Regions from separate parts of the Streptomyces niveiscabiei genome, predicted to be linked through region 1. Evidence: riboswitches for the same ligand, from Rfam matches in the RefSeq annotation. Region 1 holds a riboswitch; each other region holds the start of a gene.

The links. Region 1 has a riboswitch for cobalamin ahead of metE (5-methyltetrahydropteroyltriglutamate--homocysteine S-methyltransferase). Riboswitches for the same ligand answer to the same signal wherever they lie in the genome.
Region 2: it holds a riboswitch for cobalamin, as region 1 does, so the genes downstream of both, PV682_RS17950 (CbtB domain-containing protein) here and metE (5-methyltetrahydropteroyltriglutamate--homocysteine S-methyltransferase) in region 1, are expected to answer to the same signal.
Region 3: it holds a riboswitch for cobalamin, as region 1 does, so the genes downstream of both, PV682_RS26410 (cobalamin biosynthesis protein) here and metE (5-methyltetrahydropteroyltriglutamate--homocysteine S-methyltransferase) in region 1, are expected to answer to the same signal.
Region 4: it holds a riboswitch for cobalamin, as region 1 does, so the genes downstream of both, PV682_RS33580 (ribonucleoside-diphosphate reductase subunit alpha) here and metE (5-methyltetrahydropteroyltriglutamate--homocysteine S-methyltransferase) in region 1, are expected to answer to the same signal.

What each region holds. Positions count from the first base shown of each region.
Region 1 covers NZ_JARAYJ010000002.1:438,885-444,134, reverse strand. Annotated here, with positions in the region: gene PV682_RS04095 (MFS transporter) at 1-878, opposite strand, end outside; cobalamin riboswitch at 1,048-1,267, shown strand; gene metE (5-methyltetrahydropteroyltriglutamate--homocysteine S-methyltransferase) at 1,397-3,688, shown strand; gene PV682_RS04085 (allantoin permease) at 3,854-5,250, shown strand, end outside.
Region 2 covers NZ_JARAYJ010000011.1:170,621-175,870, forward strand. Annotated here, with positions in the region: gene bla (class A beta-lactamase) at 1-472, shown strand, start outside; gene PV682_RS17940 (alpha-N-arabinofuranosidase) at 672-2,189, shown strand; gene PV682_RS17945 (LacI family DNA-binding transcriptional regulator) at 2,193-3,200, shown strand; cobalamin riboswitch at 3,272-3,420, shown strand; gene PV682_RS17950 (CbtB domain-containing protein) at 3,457-3,672, shown strand; gene PV682_RS17955 (CbtA family protein) at 3,694-4,440, shown strand; gene PV682_RS17960 (hypothetical protein) at 4,597-4,881, shown strand; gene PV682_RS17965 (MFS transporter) at 4,912-5,250, shown strand, end outside.
Region 3 covers NZ_JARAYJ010000021.1:55,601-60,850, reverse strand. Annotated here, with positions in the region: gene cobN (cobaltochelatase subunit CobN) at 1-1,641, opposite strand, end outside; gene PV682_RS26415 (cobyric acid synthase) at 1,638-3,146, opposite strand; gene PV682_RS26410 (cobalamin biosynthesis protein) at 3,143-4,174, opposite strand; cobalamin riboswitch at 4,273-4,413, opposite strand; gene PV682_RS26405 (hypothetical protein) at 4,528-4,749, opposite strand; gene PV682_RS26400 (inorganic phosphate transporter) at 4,770-5,250, opposite strand, start outside.
Region 4 covers NZ_JARAYJ010000033.1:25,626-30,875, forward strand. Annotated here, with positions in the region: gene PV682_RS33575 (ribonucleotide-diphosphate reductase subunit beta) at 1-560, opposite strand, end outside; gene PV682_RS33580 (ribonucleoside-diphosphate reductase subunit alpha) at 560-2,920, opposite strand; cobalamin riboswitch at 3,053-3,177, opposite strand; gene mctP (monocarboxylate uptake permease MctP) at 3,453-5,063, opposite strand; gene PV682_RS33590 (DUF3311 domain-containing protein) at 5,060-5,250, opposite strand, start outside.

The sequences.
Region 1 (5,250 bases):
CTGGAGATCAGCATCACGGCGAAGGAGGCGCCGCGGTCGCGGTCGAGCAGGACGCGCAGCGGGAGCAGCGGGTGGGACGCCCTGGTCTGCCACCAGGTGAACGCGGCGAGCAGGACGGCGCCGATGGTCAAGAAGCCCCAGGAGCGCGGGGAGGACCAGTCGTGGGACTCGGCCATCGAGAAGCCGTAGACGACGGAGAAGAGACCCGTGGTGACGAGGATCGTGCCGGGGATGTCGAGTTTCGCGCCGGGTTCGCGGGCCGTGCGCTTGAGCAGGATCCAGCCGCCGACCAGGGGGATCACGGCGAGGGCGAGGTTGACGTAGAGGGTCCAGCGCCAGTCGAGGTACTCGGTGAGGACCCCGCCGAGCAGCAGGCCGACGGCCGCGCCGGAGCCGGCGATGGCGCCGTAGATACCGAAGGCGCGGGCGCGCTCCTTGGCGTCGGTGAACGTCGTGGTCAGCAGGGAGAGCGCGGCCGGTGCGAGGAGCGCGCCGAACAGGCCCTGGAGGGTGCGGCCGACGACGAGGACCTCGAAGTTCGTGGCGGCGCCGGCCAGCGCGGAGGCCGCCGCGAAGCCGCCGACGCCGATCAGGAAGGCGACCTTGCGGCCGAAGAGGTCCGCGATCCGGCCGCCGAGGAGCAGGAGGCTGCCGAAGGCGAGGGAGTAGGCGGTGACGATCCAGGTCCGGTCGCCGTCGGAGAACCCGAGGTCGGCCTGGGCGGACGGCATCGCGATGTTCACGATCGTCGCGTCCAGGGTGACCATCAGCTGGGCTATGCCGATCATCGCGAGGACCCACCAGCGGTGACGGGACGCGGGTTCCTCGGCTGTCTTCGTGAGTGACGTCGTGTCCGGCGTCTGAGTGGTCTGTGACATCAGGGGCCTGCTCCGATGAGATGATCGGGCGTCTCGCGAACGAAACGGTTTCGTACTTCAGGAACGCTACACACCTCACTAGCGAAACTCAACCGTTTCGATAAAGAGACCGGCGTCACATACCGGCCGGTTTCCCAAAGGCCCTCCCCGTACCGGCGGTTCACCCCGTACGCTGATCACCGCAGCCGGTTCGCCCCGTCAGCCAGACGGGCCGCGTCGCAAGAGGGAACCCGGTGGGAATCCGGGACTGCCCCGCAGCGGTGAGCGGGAACGACCGCCGTCATACGCACTGGGCCCATGGGGCCTGGGAAGCGACGGCCAGTAGGTGCCTCGTCCTCGGAGGAGGCGTGCCCGCGAGTCCGAAGACCTGCCGACTGCCCGTGCGCGATGTGTTCGCGCACGGAGTTCCGGTGACCTCGCGGGTGGGTCGGCGCACAGGCGGCTTCGTGCCGTCCGCTCCTTCACGCCCTCGTCCCGTCGCCGGGACCTCAGGGAATCGTCTCGTGAAGGAGATCTCCGTGACCACGAAGTCCGCAGCCGCGGCAACCCTGTACGGCTACCCCCGGCAGGGCGAGCACCGGGAACTGAAGAAGGCCGTCGAGGGCTACTGGAAGGGCCGCGTCACCGCAGGCGAACTCCGCTCGACCGCCGCCGACCTGCGCGCCGCGACCTGGCGCCGCCTCTCCGACGCCGGCCTCGACGAGGTGCCCACCGGCGACTTCTCGCTGTACGACCACGTCCTCGACACCAGCGTCATGGTCGGCGCGATTCCCGTACGCCACGCGGGAATCGCCGACCCGTTGGACCGCTACTTCGCCATGGCGCGCGGCACGCAGGACGCGCCGCCACTGGAGATGACCAAGTGGTTCGACACCAACTACCACTACCTGGTGCCCGAGTTGGGCCCGGACACGGTCTTCCGCGCCGAACCCGCCCAGCAGCTCGCCGAGTTGAGGGAGGCCCTCGCCCTCGGCCTGACGGCGCGCCCGGTCCTCGTCGGCCCGGTCACCTACCTGCTGCTGGCCAAGCCCGCCCCCGGCGTCGACCCCGCCTTCGAGCCGCTCACCCTCCTCGACCGGCTCCTGCCGGTGTACGCCGAGATCCTCGCCGAGCTGCGCGCGGCCGGTGCCCGGTGGGTGCAGCTCGACGAGCCCGCCCTCGTCCAGGACCGCACCCCGGCCGAGCTGAACGCCGCCGCGCGCGCGTACCGGGACCTCGGCACGCTCGGGGACCGTCCCGAGCTGCTGGTCGCGACCTACTTCGACCGGCCCGGCGAGGCCCTGCCGGTGCTGGCCAAGGCGCCCGTCGAGGGGCTCGCCCTCGACTTCACGCGGCCCGGCACGCTGGAGGACCTCGCGTCCGTCGGCGGGCTGCCCGGCAAGCGGCTCGTCGCGGGGGTGGTCGACGGCCGCAACGTCTGGGTGAACGACCTCGCGAAGTCGCTGACCCTGCTGGGCACCCTCCTCGGGCTCGCCGGCCGCGTCGACGTCGCCGCCTCCTGCTCCCTCCTGCACGTCCCCCTCGACACCGGCCTCGAACGCGACACCGACCCGCAGATCCTGCGCTGGCTGGCCTTCGCCCGGCAGAAGACCGCCGAGGTCGTCACCCTGGCGCGCGGACTGACCAGCGGAACCGGCGCCATCGCCGCCGAACTCGCCGCCAACCACGCGGATTTGACGTCCCGGGCAGGGTCACCGATCACGCGCGACCCGGATGTGCGGGCCCGTGCGGCGGCGGTCACTGCGGCCGACACCCGCCGCGAACAGCCGTACGCCGAGCGGGCCTTGGCGCAGCGCGCGCATCTCGGGCTGCCCACGCTGCCGACGACCACGATCGGCTCGTTCCCGCAGACCGGTGAACTCCGGGCCGCCCGCGCGGACTTGCGGGCGGGGCGGATCGGCCTCGACGGCTACGAGGACCGCATCCGCGCCGAGATCCGGGAGGTGATCGCCTTCCAGGAGAAGGCCGGCATCGACGTGCTGGTCCACGGCGAACCCGAACGGAACGACATGGTCCAGTACTTCGCCGAACAGCTCACGGGCTACCTCGCCACCCAGCACGGCTGGGTCCAGTCCTACGGCACCCGGTACGTCCGTCCCCCGATCCTCGCCGGGGACATCTCCCGCCCCGACCCGATGACGGTCCGCTGGACGTCGTACGCCCAGTCCCTCACCTCCCGCCCGGTCAAGGGCATGTTGACGGGGCCGGTGACGATGCTGGCGTGGTCGTTCGTACGGGACGACCAGCCGCTCGGCGAGACGGCCCGCCAGGTGGCGCTCGCCCTGCGCGACGAGGTGAACGACCTTGAGGCGGCGGGGAGTCCGGTGATCCAGGTGGACGAACCGGCGCTGCGGGAAACGCTGCCGCTGCGCGGGGCGGACCACGCGGCGTACCTGGAGTGGGCGACGGAGGCGTTCCGCCTGGCGACGTCCGGCGTCCAGGCGCGCACCCAGATCCACACGCACATGTGCTATGCGGAGTTCGGGGACGTCGTGGAGGCGATCGACGCGCTGGACGCGGACGTGATCAGCCTGGAGGCGGCCCGCTCGCACATGCAGGTGGCGCGGGAACTGGCGGCGCACGGCTATCCGAGGGAGGCGGGCCCGGGGGTGTACGACATCCACTCGCCGCGCGTGCCGAGCGCGGAGGAGGCTTCGGCGTTGCTCCGGGCGGGACTTGAGGCGATCCCGGCGGACCGCCTGTGGGTGAACCCGGACTGCGGGCTGAAGACGAGGGGCTGGCCGGAGACGCGGGAGTCGCTGGAGAACCTGGTGACGGCGGCGAGGAGGGTGCGGGCGGAACTGTCCTGAGCCGGGAGGTGAAGCCCTCGGGGATCCCCGGGGGCTTCGCCCGTTCACCGAAACATCTCCTTCATACAGGAAGTATTTAGGGGTAACACCCTCTGCCTACCGTCTCCGTGCTCCCGCAAGCCGTCTCGCGGGACAACAGTCCCCTCCCCGCCGCAAGGAGATGTAGTGAGCGTCGAGCCGCAGACAGACATACGCACAGCCCCAGCCCCGACCACCGACCAGGCCACCAAGGAGACCCTGGAGGACTACACCCTCCGCTTCGCGCCCCGCAGCTACCGCCGCTGGACCCCGATGGTCGTGGCGACGACCGCGCTGGGCGGCATCGCCTACATGGCGGACTTCTCGATCGGCGCGGGCATCGGCCTGGCGCACGGCACCGGCAACGCGCTCGTGGCGATCGCCGTGGCGGCCGTGGTCATCTTCGTGACGGGGTTCCCGCTGGCGTACTACGGCGCGCGGTACAACATCGACCTGGACCTGATCACGCGGGGCTCGGGGTTCGGGTACTACGGCTCGGTGCTGACCAGCGTCATCTTCGCGAGCTTCACGTTCATCTTCTTCGCGCTCGAAGGGTCGATCATGGCCCAGGGGCTGAAGCTGGGCCTCGGACTCCCCCTGTGGCTCGGCTACCTGGTCTCCACGCTGATGGTCATCCCGCTGGTGATCTACGGCATGAAGGCGCTGAGCAAGCTCCAGGTGTGGACGACGCCGATCTGGCTGCTGCTGATGGTGGGGCCGCTGGTGTACCTGGTCGCGACCGACCCCGGCACGGTCGACAAGTTCCTGAACTACGCGGGTACGGACGGCGAGGGCGGCATCAACACGGCGTCCGTGCTCCTCGGGGCCGGCGTGTGTCTCTCGCTCATCGCGCAGATCGGTGAGCAGATCGACTACCTGCGGTTCATGCCGCCCAAGACCGAGGCGAACAAGCGGAGCTGGTGGACGGCCGTGATCATGGCCGGTCCCGGGTGGGTGGTCCTCGGTGCGCTGAAGCAGGCGATCGGCGTGTTCCTCGCGGTGTACATCATCGCGAAGGTCGGGGCGGACGCGGCGCCCGAGCCGATCCAGCAGTTCCGGGGCGCGTTCGACGCGATGATGCCGTCCTGGCTGGTCGTTCCGCTGGCCGTCGTCCTCGTCGTGATCAGCCAGATCAAGATCAATGTGACGAACGCGTACTCCGGTTCGCTGGCCTGGACGAACTCGTTCACGCGGGTGACCAAGCGGTATCCCGGGCGCATGGTGTTCGTCCTGGTCAACCTCTCGTTCGCGCTGATCCTGATGGAGGCCGACATGTTCAGCTTCCTCAACAGCATCCTCGGCTTCTACTCCAACTGCGCGATCGCGTGGGTCGTGACGGTCGCGACGGACATCGGCGTCAACAAGTACGTCCTCAAACTCTCCCCGCTCCAGCCGGAGTTCCGCCGGGGCATGCTGTACGCGGTGAACCCGGTGGGCGTCGTCGCCTTCGTGGCGGCCTCGGGCCTGTCGATCGCCCTGTACTTCCACGCCCTCGGCGACACGCTCCAGCCGTACTCGCCGGTCGCGGCGGCGGTCCTGGCCTT
Region 2 (5,250 bases), on a different contig from region 1:
CGCCAACTTCCTCCTGCGCGAACTCGGCGGCCCCACCGCCATCACCCGCTTCGCCCGCTTTCTCGGCGACCCCGTGACCCGCCTCGACCGCTGGGAGCCCGACCTCAACTCCGCCGAACCCTGGCGCACGACGGACACGACGACGCCCCACGCGATCGCCCGCACCTACGCGAAGTTCCTCCTGGGCGACGTCCTGCGGCCCGCCGACCGCACCCGCCTCACCTCCTGGATGGTCGCCAACTCCACCAACGTCACCCGCTTCCGCGCCGGACTCCCCGCGGACTGGATCCTCGCCGACAAGACGGGCGGCGCGAGCTCCTACGGCGTCGCCAACGACGTCGGCGTGGTGTGGCCGCCCGGCAGGGCGCCGCTGGTGATCGCGGTGCTGACGACGACGTACGCGGCCGAGGGGCCCTCGAAGAACGAGCTGGTGGCCAAGGCGGCGGCGCGGGTGGCGGCGACGCTGACCTGAGGCGGGTGAGGGGTGGCCGGGCGCCCGGCCACCCCTTTCCTGCGCGCGGGCGCGGGTGCCCGTCGGGGAGCGAAAGTTTCCGTGACTCCCGTGGGGCCGGGTGACCTTGACGGCCCCGACGAGGGCGTGTGAGGTGTTTATCGCTACAAACGATCACCTCGACGTCGTACACGTCACCGTATGTCTCCCGGGAGTAGCTGTGCCCAACGCCACCGCGGTCGTCAACCTGGACATCGAAGGGCCGACGATCAGCCGGCACCTCTACGGTCACTTCGCCGAGCACCTCGGGCGCTGCATCTACGGGGGGTTCTGGGTCGGGGAGGACTCCGAGACCCCCAACGAGGGCGGGATCAGGCTCGACGTCGTCGAGGCGCTGCGCGCGCTGAACATCCCGAACCTGCGCTGGCCCGGCGGGTGTTTCGCGGACGAGTACCACTGGCGGGACGGGATTGGGCCGCGCGAGGAACGGCCTCGGATGGTCAACACGCACTGGGGGAACGTCGAGGAGAACAACCACTTCGGCACCCATGAGTTCATGGCCCTGTGCGAACTCCTCGGCGCCGAGCCGTACATCAGCGGGAACGTCGGCTCCGGGACCGTGCGGGAGATGAGCGAGTGGGTCGAGTACCTGACCCGCGACGGCGACAGCCCGATGGTGCGGCTGCGCAAGGACAACGGCCGCGACGAGCCGTGGAAGGTGAAGTACTGGGGGATCGGGAACGAGACCTGGGGCTGCGGCGGCAACATGCGCGCCGAGTACTCCGCCGACCTGGCCCGCCAGTACGCCACGTACTGCCGCGACCACGGCGACAACAAGCTGTACCGGATCGCCTCCGGCGCGTCGGACGCCGACTACAAGTGGACCGAGACGCTGATGCAGCAGATCAGCTGTTTCGGATGCGACGCGACGCCCAGGAACTTCTTCCAGGGCGTGTCCGTTCACTACTACACACTGGCCGGACCGTGGGAGGCGAAAGGCAGCGCGACCGCATTCGACACCGACGACTACTACCGCACGATGCTCGCGGCCCGCCGCATCGACGACATCCTCACCGGACACTCCAACGTGATGGACATCTACGACCGTGGCCGCACGGTCGGCCTGGTCCTCGACGAATGGGGCACCTGGTGGGACGTCGAGCCGGGCACCAACCCGGGCTTCCTCTTCCAGCAGAACACCATGCGCGACGCGCTCGTAGCCAGCACGCACTTTGACATCTTCCACAAGCACGCGGCCCGCCTCCACATGGCGAACATCGCCCAGACGGTCAACGTCCTCCAGGCGATGATCCTCACCGACGGCGACCGCCTGGTCCTCACTCCGACGTACCACGTGTTCGAGATGAACAAGGACCACCAGGACGCCACCTCACTCGCAGTCCACCTCAAGGCCGACGAGGCCCGACGCACCGTCGCCGGGGCGGAACTCACGACCGTCTCCGTCTCCGCCAGCGTCAAGAACGGCAAGGTCCTCGTCTCCCTCTCCAACCTCGACGCCGAAGAACCGGCGGAGGTCACCCTCGACCTGCGGGGAGGCACCCTCGGCGCCCCGGTCGCCCGGCTCCTGACGGCCGGCCGCGTCCAGGACCACAACACGCCCGAGCAGCGGGACACGGTCGCGCCACGCCCCTTCGACGGGGTCAAGGCGACGGACGGCGGCCTGACCCTCACCCTGCCCCCGCACTCCTTCCTCACCCTCCAGGCCCCGCTGACCTGACCCGTGGCGACCATCCAGGACGTGGCGAAGGCGGCCGGGGTGTCCGCGATGACCGTCTCCAACGTCATCAACGGCCACCCCCACGTACGGCGGGAGACCCGCGACAAGGTCCTCGCGGCGATGGCCCGGCTCGACTACCGGGTCAACGTCGCCGCCCGCAACCTCCGCAAGGGCCGCACCGGCACGATCGGCCTCGCCGTGCCCGAGGTCGACAGCCCGTACTACAGCCGCCTCGCCGCCGGCGTCATCGCCGCCGCCGGACGCCACGGCCTGCGCGTCGGCATCGAACAGACCGGCGCCACGCGGGAGAGCGAACTCGACGCCCTCTCCCTCTCCCGCAACCGCCTCTACGACGGCCTCCTGCTCAGCGCCGTCGGCCTGGCGCAGACCGACGCCGAACGCCTCACCGTCGAGCACCCCGTGGTCGTGCTCGGCGACCGCATCGTCGGCGGACCCGTGGACCACGTCGGCATGCCCAACTTGGAGGCGTCCCGGGCGGCCGTCGCCCACCTCGTCGAGCGGGGGTGCCGGCGGATAGCGCTGGTCTGCGGAGACATCGACGAGATCGACACCTCCAGCCTCCGCCACGCCGGCTACCGGCAGGCCCTCACCGACGCGGGGGTGCCGTACGACCCCGGACTGGTCCGCGAGGTCGGCCGGTTCGGGCTCGCCGAGGGCGCCCGGTGCGCGCGGGACATGGTCGCCGGGGGCCTGGACTTCGACGGCGTGTTCTGCGTGACCGACACCCTCGCGATGGGCGTCCTGCGCGGACTCGCCGACAGCGGCGTCCGCGTCCCCGGCCAGGTCAAGGTCATCGGGTTCGACGACATCGCCGAGAGCGCGTACCTCGTCCCGTCCCTGTCCAGCGTCGACCCCGACCACGACGGCATGGCCGAACACGCCGTCACCCTCCTCGTCACCCGCATCGAACAGCACGAACCCCCGCCCCGGTACGAGGAGTTCGTCAGCGGCTTCACGCTCGCGATCCGCGAGTCGAGCGGCGGCCCGTGAGGCGCGACCCGGGGCGGCGAAGGGCCCTGAGCGGCGGCGTCGGGAGGAAAGTGCCTGGTGACGCGGGGTTGGTCGGGTACACGTCACGCGGTATCGTCGCCCCGACAACGACGGCAGGACGGAAGCCGGTGAGATCCCGGCACGGTCGCGCCACTGTGTGCCCTGCGGCCTCTTCGAGGCAGGGGTGAGTCAGACCCGTAGCCGTCGTACGGAGCACCACCGAGACGGGACGCGAACTCCCGAAGGAGGCCCTGCCATGGCGCAGCACGTCGCCCAGCCGACCACCGCCACCACCCCGCTCAAACTGCCGTTGAAGGCCATCGCCCCCTGGGCCGTCTTCTTCGGCGTCCTCATGCTGATCCTGCTGTACTTCGTCGGCGCCGAGCAGGGCGCCACCGCACTCCTCTCCGGCGAAGAGGTCCACGAGTGGGTGCACGACGCCCGCCACCTGCTCGGCTTCCCCTGCCACTGACCCGAGGGACGCCGACACCCCATGAACTCCGCAACCGTACGGAACCTGCTCGTGCGGGGCATGCTCGCCGGTCTCGCGGCCGGCGTGCTCGCCCTGATCGTCGCCTACGTCCTCGGTGAACCCTCCGTCGACAAGGCGATCGGCTTCGAGGAGGCCCACTCCCACGAGCACGGCCACGAGGCCGAACTCGTCTCCCGCTCCCTCCAGTCCACCGCCGGACTCGCGACCGGCGTCCTCGTCTACGGCGTCGCCTTCGGCGGCATCGCGGCCCTCGCGTACTGCTTCGCCCTCGGCCGCGTCGGACGCTTCAGCCCCCGGGCCACCGCGCTGCTCCTGGCCAGCTGCGCGCTGGTCGCCGTCTACGTCGTCCCGTTCCTCAAGTACCCGGCCAACCCGCCCGCCGTCGGCGACGGCGACACCATCGGGAAGCGCACCACCCTGTACTTCCTGATGCTGGTCCTCAGCGTCCTGCTCGCCGTCGCCGCGACCCTCCTCGGCAAGCGGCTCGCGCCTGGCCTCGGCAACTGGTGGGCGACGGTCGTCGCGGTGGCCGCGTTCGTCGCCGCGACCGGGCTGGCGTACGCGTTCCTGCCGTCCGTGAACGAGGTGCCCGCCGACTTCCCCGCGACCGTCCTGTGGCGGTTCCGGCTCTCCGCGCTCGCCATCCAGGCGACGTTGTGGACCGGATTCGGGCTCGCCTTCGGGGAGTTGGCGCATCGGCTGCTGAGGCCCGATCCCGTGACCCGGCGGGAGACCGTCACCGTCTGACACCTGAGGGCCTCGACTGCGGGGCCCTCACGTGTTCGCTGGCGCAGGCGCAGGCGCAGGCGCAGGCGCAGGCGCAGGCCAGGCCCCAGCCCCGGCCGAGATCCCGGCCCCGGCCCAGATTTCAGCCCCGGCTTCGGCGAGGAGCGGAGGAAGCACGTGCCCAACACACCCCGGCCGCGCCGGATCACCCTCGGCGGGCGTGAGGTGGTGGCGCTGACTGTCCCGGAGTACGAGCGGTTGATCGCCAGCAGGCGGCAGGTCGGCGGGCAGAGCGCGCGGGTACGGGTGCTCGCGGAGCAGGCCAGGCGTACGGAGAGGCTGGTGGCGGAACTGGAGGCGTTGGCCGGAGGGCCGGTGCGGTGTCATCGGGTGCCGGTCGACGACTGTGTGCGGTGTGCGGTCGCCGGGGCGCTGCGGAGGTATCGGGGGCGGAGGTCATGAGACCGAGGGCCTGGACATGAGGTGGGAAGCATGGATGTGACCGTCCCCGCGACGACTGCCTCGACCGATCCCGTGCGGGCCCAGCGGCGCGTCCTGCGGGTGCTGGTCGCCTCCCAGGTCCTCAGCGGCATGGGGCTGGCCGCCGGGGTCACCGTCGGCGCCCTCCTGGCACAGGACATGCTGGGGTCCACGCGGCTCTCGGGGCTGCCCAGCGCCCTGCTGACCGGGGGTTCCGCGCTCACCGCCGTAGCCGTCGGACGCGTCTCCCACCGCCGTGGGCGCCGCCCCGGGCTCGTGCTCGGGTATCTCGCGGGGGTGCTCGGGGCGGTGGGGGTGATCGTCGCCGCCGTCGTGGACAGTCCGGTGCTG
Region 3 (5,250 bases), on a different contig from region 1:
CTCGCCGGGGTCGTTGACGATGAACGGGTAGATCAGCGGCAGCTCACCGAGCACGGCGTCCGGCGCGCAACCCCCGCTCAGACCAAGGCCCTTGCCCGGCAGCCACTCCATCGTGCCGTGCTTGCCCATGTGGACGATCGCGTCGGCGCCGAACGAGTTGTTCAGCCAGCGGTACGCGGCCATGTAGTGGTGCGACGGCGGCATGTCCGGGTCGTGGTAGATCGCGATCGGGTTCTCCCCGAAGCCGCGCGGCGGCTGGATCATCACGACGACGTTCCCGAACTGGAGGGAGGCGAGAACGATTTCGTCGCCGTCGACATACAGCGAGCCCGGCGGCTCGCCCCACGCCTCGGTCATCGCGTCCCGCAGCTCCGGATCGAGCTTGTCGAACCACGCCTGGTAGTCGGCGAGCGGCACCCGCGCGGGCGCGGACGCCAACTGCTCCTCGGTCAGCCACTCCACGTCATGCCCACCGGCCTCGATGAGCCGGTGGATCAACTCGTCGCCCTCGGAGGGGTATTCGGACACCCCGTACCCGGCGTCCCGCAGCGCGTCCAGCACCCGCACCGCCGAAGCGGGCGTGTCCAGACCGACCGCGTTGCCGACCCGGGAGTGCTTCGTCGGGTACGCCGTGAAGACCAGCGCGACGCGCTTCTCCGCGTTCGGCTTGTGCCTCAACTGCGCGTGGCGCACGGCGATTCCGGCGACCCGCCCAGCCCGCTCGGGGTCGGCGACGTACACCGGGACGTCGTCCGGGCCCTGCTCCTTGAAGGAGAACGGGACGGTGATGATCCGCCCGTCGAACTCGGGGATCGCGACCTGCATCGCCGCGTCCATGGGGGAGAGGGCCGCGTCCGACTCGTCCCACGCCGCGCGCGACGAGGTGAGGCAAAGCCCTTGCAGCACAGGGATGTTGAGATCGGCCAGCGCGCCGATGTCCCACGCCTCCTCGTCGCCGCCAGCCGACGCCTCCGAGGCGTGCGTGCCGCCGGCCGCGAGGACCGTCGCCACCAACGCGTCGGCCCCACCCAGGAGTTCGTACAGCCCGGCGTCCGCGCCGCGCAGCGAACCGCAGTACACGGGAAGCGCGTTGGCGCCGCGCGCCTCGATCGCGTCGCACAGGGTGTCGACGAAGGCGGTGTTGCCGCTCAACTCGTGGGCCCGGTAGAAGAGAACGCCGACGGTGGGACGGCCCTCGCGGATCTCGAAAGACCCGTGGACCCCGAACTCCGGCATCTTCTGCGGCTCTTCGAACCCCTCACCGGTCAACAGCACGGTGTCGGAGAGGAATCGGGCCAGCTCGACGAGGTTCGCCGACCCGCCCTCGACGAGATACCGCAGCGCCTCCGCCACCACCCCGGCCGGCACCGACGACTCCGCCATCAGCTCCGCGTCCGGCACGGCCTCGCCGCCCAGCAACACGGTGGGAATCCCCGCCGACCTGAGCGCCGCGAGCCCGTCCTCCCAGGCCCGCTTGCCGCCCAGGAGCCGTACGACAGCGATGTCGGCGCCCTCGATCAGCGCCGGAAGCTCCCCGGCGACGTCCACCCGGGTCGGGTTCCCGATCCGGTACGGGGCGCCGGAGGCGCGCGCCGCCAGCAGGTCCGTGTCGGCGGTCGACAACAGCAAAACTGTGCTCATGCGGGCGCTCCCGGGGGGATGAAGGGCAGTCCTTGCGGCGCTCCCGACTCGATGAGCCGCCAGAGCGCGTCTGTGTCCGCGTGCTGTTCGATCAAATCGCCGAGCAGATCGAGCTGTTGCTCGCGCAGCACGGCGAACGAGGTGTCGTCGGCGGGCACGAAGCGGCGGCCCGCGGCGGCGGCCACCTCGCGCAGGAACGCCCGCCGGAACCCGTCCGACTCCAGCGAACCGTGCCAGTGCGTACCCCAGACGGCGCCGACCCGGCAGCCGTCCAGGAAGGGGTCCCCGCCTACGACTTCGGCGACCCCGTGATGGATCTCGTACCCCTCGACCCGCTCCCCGAGGGCCTCGCCCACCGGCCGGGTCAGAGTCTTCTCGCGGGCGAACCGCACCCGCACGGGCAGCAGTCCGAGCCCGTCGACGACGCCGGCACGCGACTCGACGTCGTCCTCGATGCGCTCGCCGAGGAGCTGAAAACCGCCGCAGATCCCCAGAGTCGGCCTCCCGGCGGCAGCTCTGCGAGCCAACTCGACGGCTAGCCCCCGCTCGCGAAGCCACTCAAGTGCCTTCACCGTCCCCCGGGTTCCGGGTACGACGACCAGGTCCGCGTCCGCGAGTTCCTCCGGCCGGTCCACGAACCGCACCACCACGCCGGGTTCGGCGGCCAGCGCGTCCACGTCCGTGAAGTTCGACATCAACGGCACGGCGCAGACGGCGACCCGGAGGATCTCGTCCCCGACCGGCGGCGCGAGCGAGGACTCCCGTACGGCGCCCCGCAGGGACACCGCCATGCCGTCCTCCTCGTCGATCCCGAGGCCCGGCCGGAACGGCAGCACCCCGTACGCCGGCCGGCCGGTCAGCCCGCGCAGCATCTCCAACCCCGGTTCCAGCAGCGACACATCGCCGCGGAACTTGTTCACCAGGAACCCGGCGACCAGGGCCTGGTCCTCCGGCGAGAGCAGGGCGACCGTCCCGAAGAACGAGGCGAAGACGCCGCCGCGGTCGATGTCCCCGACCACCAGCACCGGCAACGCCGCGTTGCGCGCGATCCCCATGTTGACGATGTCGGTGCGCCGCAGGTTGATCTCGGCGGGCGATCCGGCGCCCTCGCAGATCACCGCGTCGTGCGTGGACCGGAGTTCGGCGAGGCAGTCGAGCACCGTTCCGAGCAACTGCTCCTGGCGGCCCCCGTGATACCGGCGCGCGTCCATCTCGCCGACGGGCTTCCCCATCAGCACGACCTGACTGCTCCGCTCCCCGCCGGGCTTCAGCAGCACCGGGTTCATCAGCGCGGTCGGCTCGATCCGGCACGCCTGCGCCTGCATCGCCTGCGCCCGCCCGATCTCCGCGCCCTCGCGGGTCACGAACGAGTTGAGGGACATGTTCTGCGCCTTGAACGGCGCGACCTTCACGCCCTGCCGTACGAGCCACCGGCAGATCCCGGCGGTGACGACACTCTTACCGGCGTCGGAGGTGGTCCCGGCGACCAGTAGCCCGCCGCTCATACGCTGGCCCCCTTTTTCAGCAACCGTTTGCACAAACCACGCCCGGCAGCACCGAGCCCCGCAGCGCCACGCCCGGCAGCGCCACGCCCCGCCAGCGCCCTCCCCGCCAACGCCCGCCCGGCGACCGTCGCCCCCAGCGCCAGCCAACTCACCCGCCGGGACAGCCGTACCGCCCGCTCGATGTCCCCGACGACCACCCCGCGCCCACCCCCGTTGAGCACGGGCCGGTGTTCGACCCGCCCCGCGTACGACAACGTCCCGCCCATCCGCACCCCCAGCGCCCCCGCGAACGACGCCTCCACCGGCCCGGCGTTGGGGCTCGGATGCTTCACGGCGTCCGCCTGCCAGGCCCGTACGGCACCCCGGGGATCGTCTCCGGCGGCACACGCGAGCACGGCGGTCAGCCGGGCCCCCGGCCACCCGGCGACGTCGTCGAGCCGGGCGGACGCCCACCCGTACCGCAGATGACGGGGCGACCGGTGCCCCACCATCGCGTCGAGCGTGTTGACGGCCCGGAACCCGAGCAGCCCCGGCACCCCGCCCACGGCCCCCCACACCAGCGCGCCCACCACGGCGTCGGAGGTGTTCTCAGCAACCGATTCCACAACCGCGCGCGCGATCCCGTCCGCGTCCAGCGCCTGCGGATCGCGCCCGCACAGATGCGGCAGCCGGGCCCGCGCCGCCTCGACGTCCCCGGCCTCCAGGGCCCGCCCGATGTGCCGGGCCTCGCGCGCGAGGGAGGTACCGCCGACGACCGCCCACGTGGCGAGGCCGGTCAACGCGAGGGAAGCGGCGGGGGAGCGGCGCACAGCAGCCTGCGAGACGGCCCCGAGAGCCACCGCGCCCCCCACGCAGACGGCCGTGTGCAGCGCACCCCACCCCCGGTGGTCACGCCACAACGCCCGCTCCGCACACGCCGCGGCACGCCCGAACGCGGCGACCGGATGACCCCGGCGGGGATCGCCGAGCAGCAGGTCACCGAGGAGTCCGGCGGCGGCGCCGTACGCGTAGATGCGACCGGCACCCATCGGCTCAGCCGGCCGTAGGGGTGAGCGGTCGGAGTCGGTACCTCAATCGGCGGCCGAGCATGGCGATATGTCCTCACTCAGGGTGTCCACGCCCTGGTTCGACGAGACCGGCGGTGGGAGTTCCTGGCTCCCGGGGATGACTACCCCGGTCACAGTGGCGGGACCGCGCCGGATTCGCACCGGACTTCCTCCTGAGCCGCCGTACATGGCCCTGGCAGTCCACCACGGGCCTCGAAGACCCGTCAACTCACCGTTGACCTGCGAGAGCGGAGTGTGCAGAACCCCACACGAAACCCCGTACAGCGGGTGCCGTACGGGGTTGTGCAAACGGTTGCTGCCGGTTTTCCGGGCGCTCAGGCGACGATGAGGCTGATGCCGTACGCCACGGCCCCCAGGCACGCGGCGAAGCAGGCGTACGCCCCCGTCACCGCGAGCGCGGCGGAGCCGCCGTCGGCCTGGGCGCGCTCGTGGCGGGACAGGCCCATGACGCCGAGCGTGAAGAGGGTCACGAGCCCGACGGTGACCACGAGGCTGACACCGAAGACGGAGCCGAGTGCGGACCAGTCGATCTTCATGGTTGCGGTGTCCTTCGGGGTCAGACGGTCGCGGCCGGGGGAGCGGCCGGGTCGGTGGCGGCGGTCGCCGGGGAGGGGATCACGACCTTGATGTCGGCGGCACCGGCATCGGGTGTCGAGGAGTCGTCGTTCACGTTGGTGTGGTCCACGACCTCACGCCGCGAGATCTTCCAGATCGCCGCGCTGGAGGCGACGAGGAACACCGCGACGGCGGCCGTACCCCAGTCACCGAGGTCCGTGACCGACTCCGCGAGCGCCCCGACCAGCGCGGCGGCCGGCAGCGTCAGCCCCCACGCGACGAACATCCGCGTGGCGGTGGACCACCGCACGACCCCGCCCTTGCGGCCGAGCCCCGCGCCCATCACGGACCCGGAGACCGCGTGCGTGGTGGAGAGGGAGAAGCCGAGGTGCGAGGAGGCGAGGATGACCGTAGCGGCGGACGTCTGCGCCGCGAAGCCCTGCTGCGGCTGGAGGTCGGTGAGGCCCTTGCCCATCGTGCGG
Region 4 (5,250 bases), on a different contig from region 1:
GCGCCGTAGAAGAACAGGCCCTCGATGCACGCGGCGAAGCAGATCAGGTTGAGCAGGAAGCGGCGGCGGTCGGCCTGCGTCTGGAGGCTCTCCAGCTTCTCGACCTCGTTGATCCACTTGAAGCAGAACTCGGCCTTCTCACGGATCGAGGGGATGTTCTCGACGGCGGCGAAGGCGGCGGCCCGGTCGTCCGGGTCGGGCAGGTACGTGTCCAGCAGCGTCAGATAGAACTGGACGTGCACGGCCTCCTCGAAGAGCTGGCGGCTCAGGTACAGCCGCGCCTCGGGGGAGTTGATGTGCTTGTACAGCGTCAGCACGAGGTTGTTCGCGACGATCGAGTCACCCGTCGCGAAGAACGCCACGAGCCGCCCGATGAGGTGCTGCTCCTCGGGGGACAGCTTCGCGAGGTCCGCGACGTCCGAGTGGAGGTCGACCTCCTCGACCGTCCACGTGTTCTTGATCGCGTCCCGGTAGCGCTCGTAGAAGTCCGGGTAGCGCATCGGGCGAAGCGTCAGCTCGAAGCCGGGGTCGAGCAGATTCTTCTTGGCTTCGGTGGTCATTACTGGCATGCCTCGCAGGACTCGGGGTTTTCGAGGGAGCAGGCGACCGCGTCGGGGTCGGGGGTGGCCTGCACGGGAACGGACGCCTGGGCGGCGCGGGCGATCCTCGTCGCCGGGCGCGAACGCAGGTAGTACGTCGTCTTCAGCCCGGACTTCCAGGCGTACGCGTACATCGAGGAGAGCTTGCCGATCGTCGGCGTCTCCAGGAACAGGTTCAGGGACTGCGCCTGGTCCAGGTACGGCGTACGGGCCGCCGCCATGTCGATCAGACCGCGCTGCGGGATCTCCCACGCCGTGCGGTACAGCGCGCGGACGTCCTCGGGGATCCAGGCGAAGTCCTGCACCGAGCCGTTGGCCTCGCGCAGCGCCTCACGGGTGCGGGCGTCCCACACGCCGAGGTCCTTGAGGTCCTGCACCAGGTACGAGTTGACCTGGAGGAACTCCCCGGACAGCGTCTCGCGCTTGAACAGGTTGGACACCTGCGGCTCGATGCACTCGTACACACCGGCGATGGACGCGATCGTCGCGGTCGGCGCGATGGCCAGCAGCAGCGAGTTGCGCAGCCCCGTCGACGCGATCCGCTCGCGCAGGGCCGCCCAGCGCTCCGGCCAGGTGAACTCGACGCCGAAGTGGTCGGGGTGCAGCACGCCACGGGCCGTACGGGTCTTCTCCCAGGCGGGGAGGGGCCCGGAGCGCTCGGCGAGGCCGGCGGACGCCTCGTACGCGGCGAGCATGATCCGCTCGGCGATCCGCGTGGACAGCTCCTTCGCCTCGGCCGAGTCGAACGGGATGCGCAGCTTGAAGAAGACGTCCTGGAGGCCCATCGCGCCCAGGCCCACCGGCCGCCACCGGGAGTTGGAGCGGCCCGCCTGCTCGGTCGGGTAGAAGTTGATGTCCACGACCCGGTCGAGGAAGGTCACGGCCGTGCGGACGGTCTCGTCCAGCCGGTCCCAGTCGATGCCGCCGCCGGTGACGAACGCGCCCAGGTTCACCGAACCCAGGTTGCAGACGGCCGTCTCCCCGTCGTCCGTGACCTCCAGGATCTCCGTGCACAGGTTGGAGGAGTGCACGACGTGGCCCGGCTCGGCGGTCTGGTTCGCCGTACGGTTCGCGGCGTCCTTGAACGTCATCCAGCCGTTGCCGGTCTGCGCGAGCGTGCGCATCATCCGGCCGTACAGGTCACGCGCCGGGATCGTCTTCTTGGCGAGCCCGGCGGCCTCGGCCTTCCGGTACGCCGCGTCGAACTCGTCGCCCCACAGGTCGACCAGCTCGGGCACGTCGGACGGCGAGAACAGCGACCACTGCGCGTCCGCGTTCACCCGGCGCATGAACTCGTCCGGGATCCAGTGCGCGAGGTTCAGGTTGTGCGTACGGCGGGCGTCCTCGCCCGTGTTGTCCCGCAGCTCCAGGAACTCCTCGATGTCGGAGTGCCAGGTCTCCAGGTACACCGCAGCCGCGCCCTTGCGCCGCCCGCCCTGGTTCACGGCCGCGACACTCGCGTCCAGCGTCTTCAGGAACGGCACGATGCCGTTGGAGTGCCCGTTCGTGCCCCGGATCAGCGAACCCCGGGAGCGGATGCGGGAGTACGACAGGCCGATGCCGCCGGCGTGCTTCGACAGGCGGGCGACCTGGTGGTAGCGGTCGTAGATGGAGTCCAGCTCGTCCTTGGGGGAGTCCAGGAGGTAGCAGGACGACATCTGGGGGTGCCGGGTGCCGGAGTTGAACAGCGTGGGGGAGGACGGCAGGTAGTCCAGGCGGCTCATCAGGCCGTACAGGGCCGCGACCTCGTCCAGGGCCCGTACGGTGTCGTCCTCGGCGAGCCCGGACGCCACGCGCAGCAGGAAGTGCTGGGGCGTCTCGATCACCTTGCGCGTGATCGGGTGCCGCAGCAGGTAGCGGCTGTGCAGGGTACGGAGGCCGAAGTAGCCGAAGCGGTCGTCGGCGGCCGGGTCGATCAGGCCGTCCAGCGCGGTCGCGTGCAGGCGCGCGAACTCCGCCGTGCGGTCCGCGATCAGGCCCTCGCGGTGGCCCACGGAGATCGACTCCGTGAACGTCGTCACACTCTGCGAGGCGGCCTCCTCGCGGATGCTGATCGTCAGCAGGCGGGCGGCGAGACGGGAGTACGCCGGGTCCTCCGAGATCAGGCCCGCGGCGGCCTCCGTCGCCAGCTCCCGCAGCTCGGCCTCGTCCGCCCGCGCGGAACGGCCCCGCAGGGCCGCGGCGGCGACCCGGCCGGGGTCCGCGTCGGGGAGGTCGGCGGTCAGCTCCGTCAGGGTCCGCAGCAGCGCGGTACCGGGACCGTCGGTTCCGGTCTCGACCGCCTGGACCTCTGAAGCCGGTTCGGCTGGCGCGATGGTCACGTGAGGCTCTCCCTCGCTCGGCAAGGGGCTTCGCGGGAGGGCATGGGGCAGCACGGACGCACGACACGTACGCGTCCCCGGCCCACTCCGCGAGGCCCGGACGTCAGGGCACGCCGAGCCGTCCCTTGGCACGGCTGGCGCTTGCTGCCGACAGGTCCTCGGACTGACTCCCGTGCGCGTATACGCACAAGTACACCGTTGCGGGACAGTTCCGGATTCCCACCGGATTCCCCTGCGGCGACAGCGAGCATGAGCATACATCTAGTGCCGCCCTGTCAGGTCACCCCCAGATGTTGTGTCGCGTCGGCTTCGGAGCGTCAACTTGTGGGTGGGAACTGTGATGCCGGGCGGGGGGTGGGGGGTGTTGTCGGAGGCGGTCTGCGGGTGCGTCGTGGCCGTTCGCGCAGTTCCCCGCGCCCCTAAAAAGTGCGCGCAGCGCATCTTTTTTAGGGGCGCGGGGAACTGCGCGACAAGCCACAGGGGTGCCGCACCCGCCTGACGGCCTGGTGTGGCACCCCTGTGGAGCGAACTGCTAGTGGGCCGCTCCCGACGTCGCCGGGGGGAGTTCCGTCTGGACGCCCGGGTCGCCCGCGTCCGCCGTGTAGTCCGAGGGGCTCGTCTCGTCGATGCCGTCGGGGGCCTTCGCCGCCTTCAGGACGAACGTCAGGACCACCGTCACCGCGACGTTCAGGACGAACGCCGTGAGGCCGATGTAGCCGATCTCACCGATGCCGGGGATCTCCTTCGAGCTGCCGCCGAAGTGCTTCTGCGTGGGGGAGGCCACACCGTACGCGGCGATCGTGCCGTACAGCATGCCCACCGCCCAGCCGCCGAGCAGCGCCCAGCGGTGGAACCAGCGGGTGAACAGGCCGCCGACCAGGGCCGGGAAGGTCTGGAGGATCCAGATGCCGCCCAGGAGCTGGAAGTTGATGGCGACCGTCTTGTCCATGGTGAGGACGAAGACCAGGGCGCCGACCTTCACGAGGAGGGAGACCAGCTTGGAGACCTTCGTCTCCTGTTCCGGCGTCGCGTCGGGGCGGATGAAGTCCTTGTAGATGTTCCGGGTGAAGAGGTTCGCCGCGGCGATGGACATGATCGCGGCCGGAACCAGCGCCCCGATGCCGATCGCCGCGAAGGCGACGCCCGCGAACCAGTCGGGGAACATGTCCTCGAAGAGCTGGGGGATCGCCAGCTGCCCGTTGGAGACCTTCACGCCCGCCGCGATGGCCATGAAGCCGAGGAGGGCGAGCAGGCCCAGCATGAGGGAATACAGCGGCAGGATCGTCGTGTTGCGGCGGATGACCTCGCGGCTGCGGGAGGAGAGAGTCGCGGTGATCGAGTGGGGGTACATGAACAGCGCCAGGGCGGACCCCAGCGCGAGCGTCGCGTACGTCCACTGCGCGCCCTGCGCCGGCACCAGCCCCCCGGCGCCCGCGGCCTCGTACTTCTCCCCGGCCTTGGCGAAGATGTCGTCGAACCCGCCGAGCTTGATCGGGATGTAGATGATCGCCACCGTGATCACGATGTAGATCAGCGTGTCCTTGACGAACGCGATCAGCGCCGGCGCCCGCAGCCCCGAGGAGTACGTGTACGCGGCCAGCACGCCGAAGGCGATCAGCAGCGGCAGGTCCTTGACGAACCAGTTCGTGTCCTCGCCGCCCCCGACGCCCATGACGTCCAGGACCGCCTGGATGCCGACGAGCTGGAGCGCGATGTACGGCATGGTCGCGAGGATGCCGGTGAGGGCGACCGCGAGGGACAGCCCCTTCGAGCCGAACCGCCCGCGCACGAAGTCGGACGTGGTGACGTACCCGTGCTTGTGCGAGACGGACCACAGGCGGGGCAGGAACGTGAAGATGAGGGGGTACACGAGGATCGTGTACGGCACGGCGAAGAACCCGGCCGCCCCGGCCGCGTACACGGCCGCCGGAACCGCGACGAACGTGTACGCCGTGTAGAGGTCGCCGCCGAGCAGGAACCAGGTCACCCAGGTCCCGAACGAGCGCCCGCCGAGCCCCCATTCGTCGAGGGAGTGCTCGTTCTCCGCCTTGCGCCAGCGCGCCGCGAGGAAGCCCATGACGGTGACCGCGAGGAAGAAGAAGATGAAGACGCCGAGCGCGACGCCGTTGACGCCGTCGTTCACTTCGACGCACCCCCCTTGCGGGCGCGCTGGTCACGCTGCCACAGCTTGTACGCGGTCATGGTCAGCCCGGTCGAGACGACGACCCACAGCATCTGGTACCAGTAGAAGAACGGGATACCGGCGAACCGCGGGTTCACATCGGCATACGACCCGACCCACAGCAGCGCCACGAAGGGCGCGAACAGGC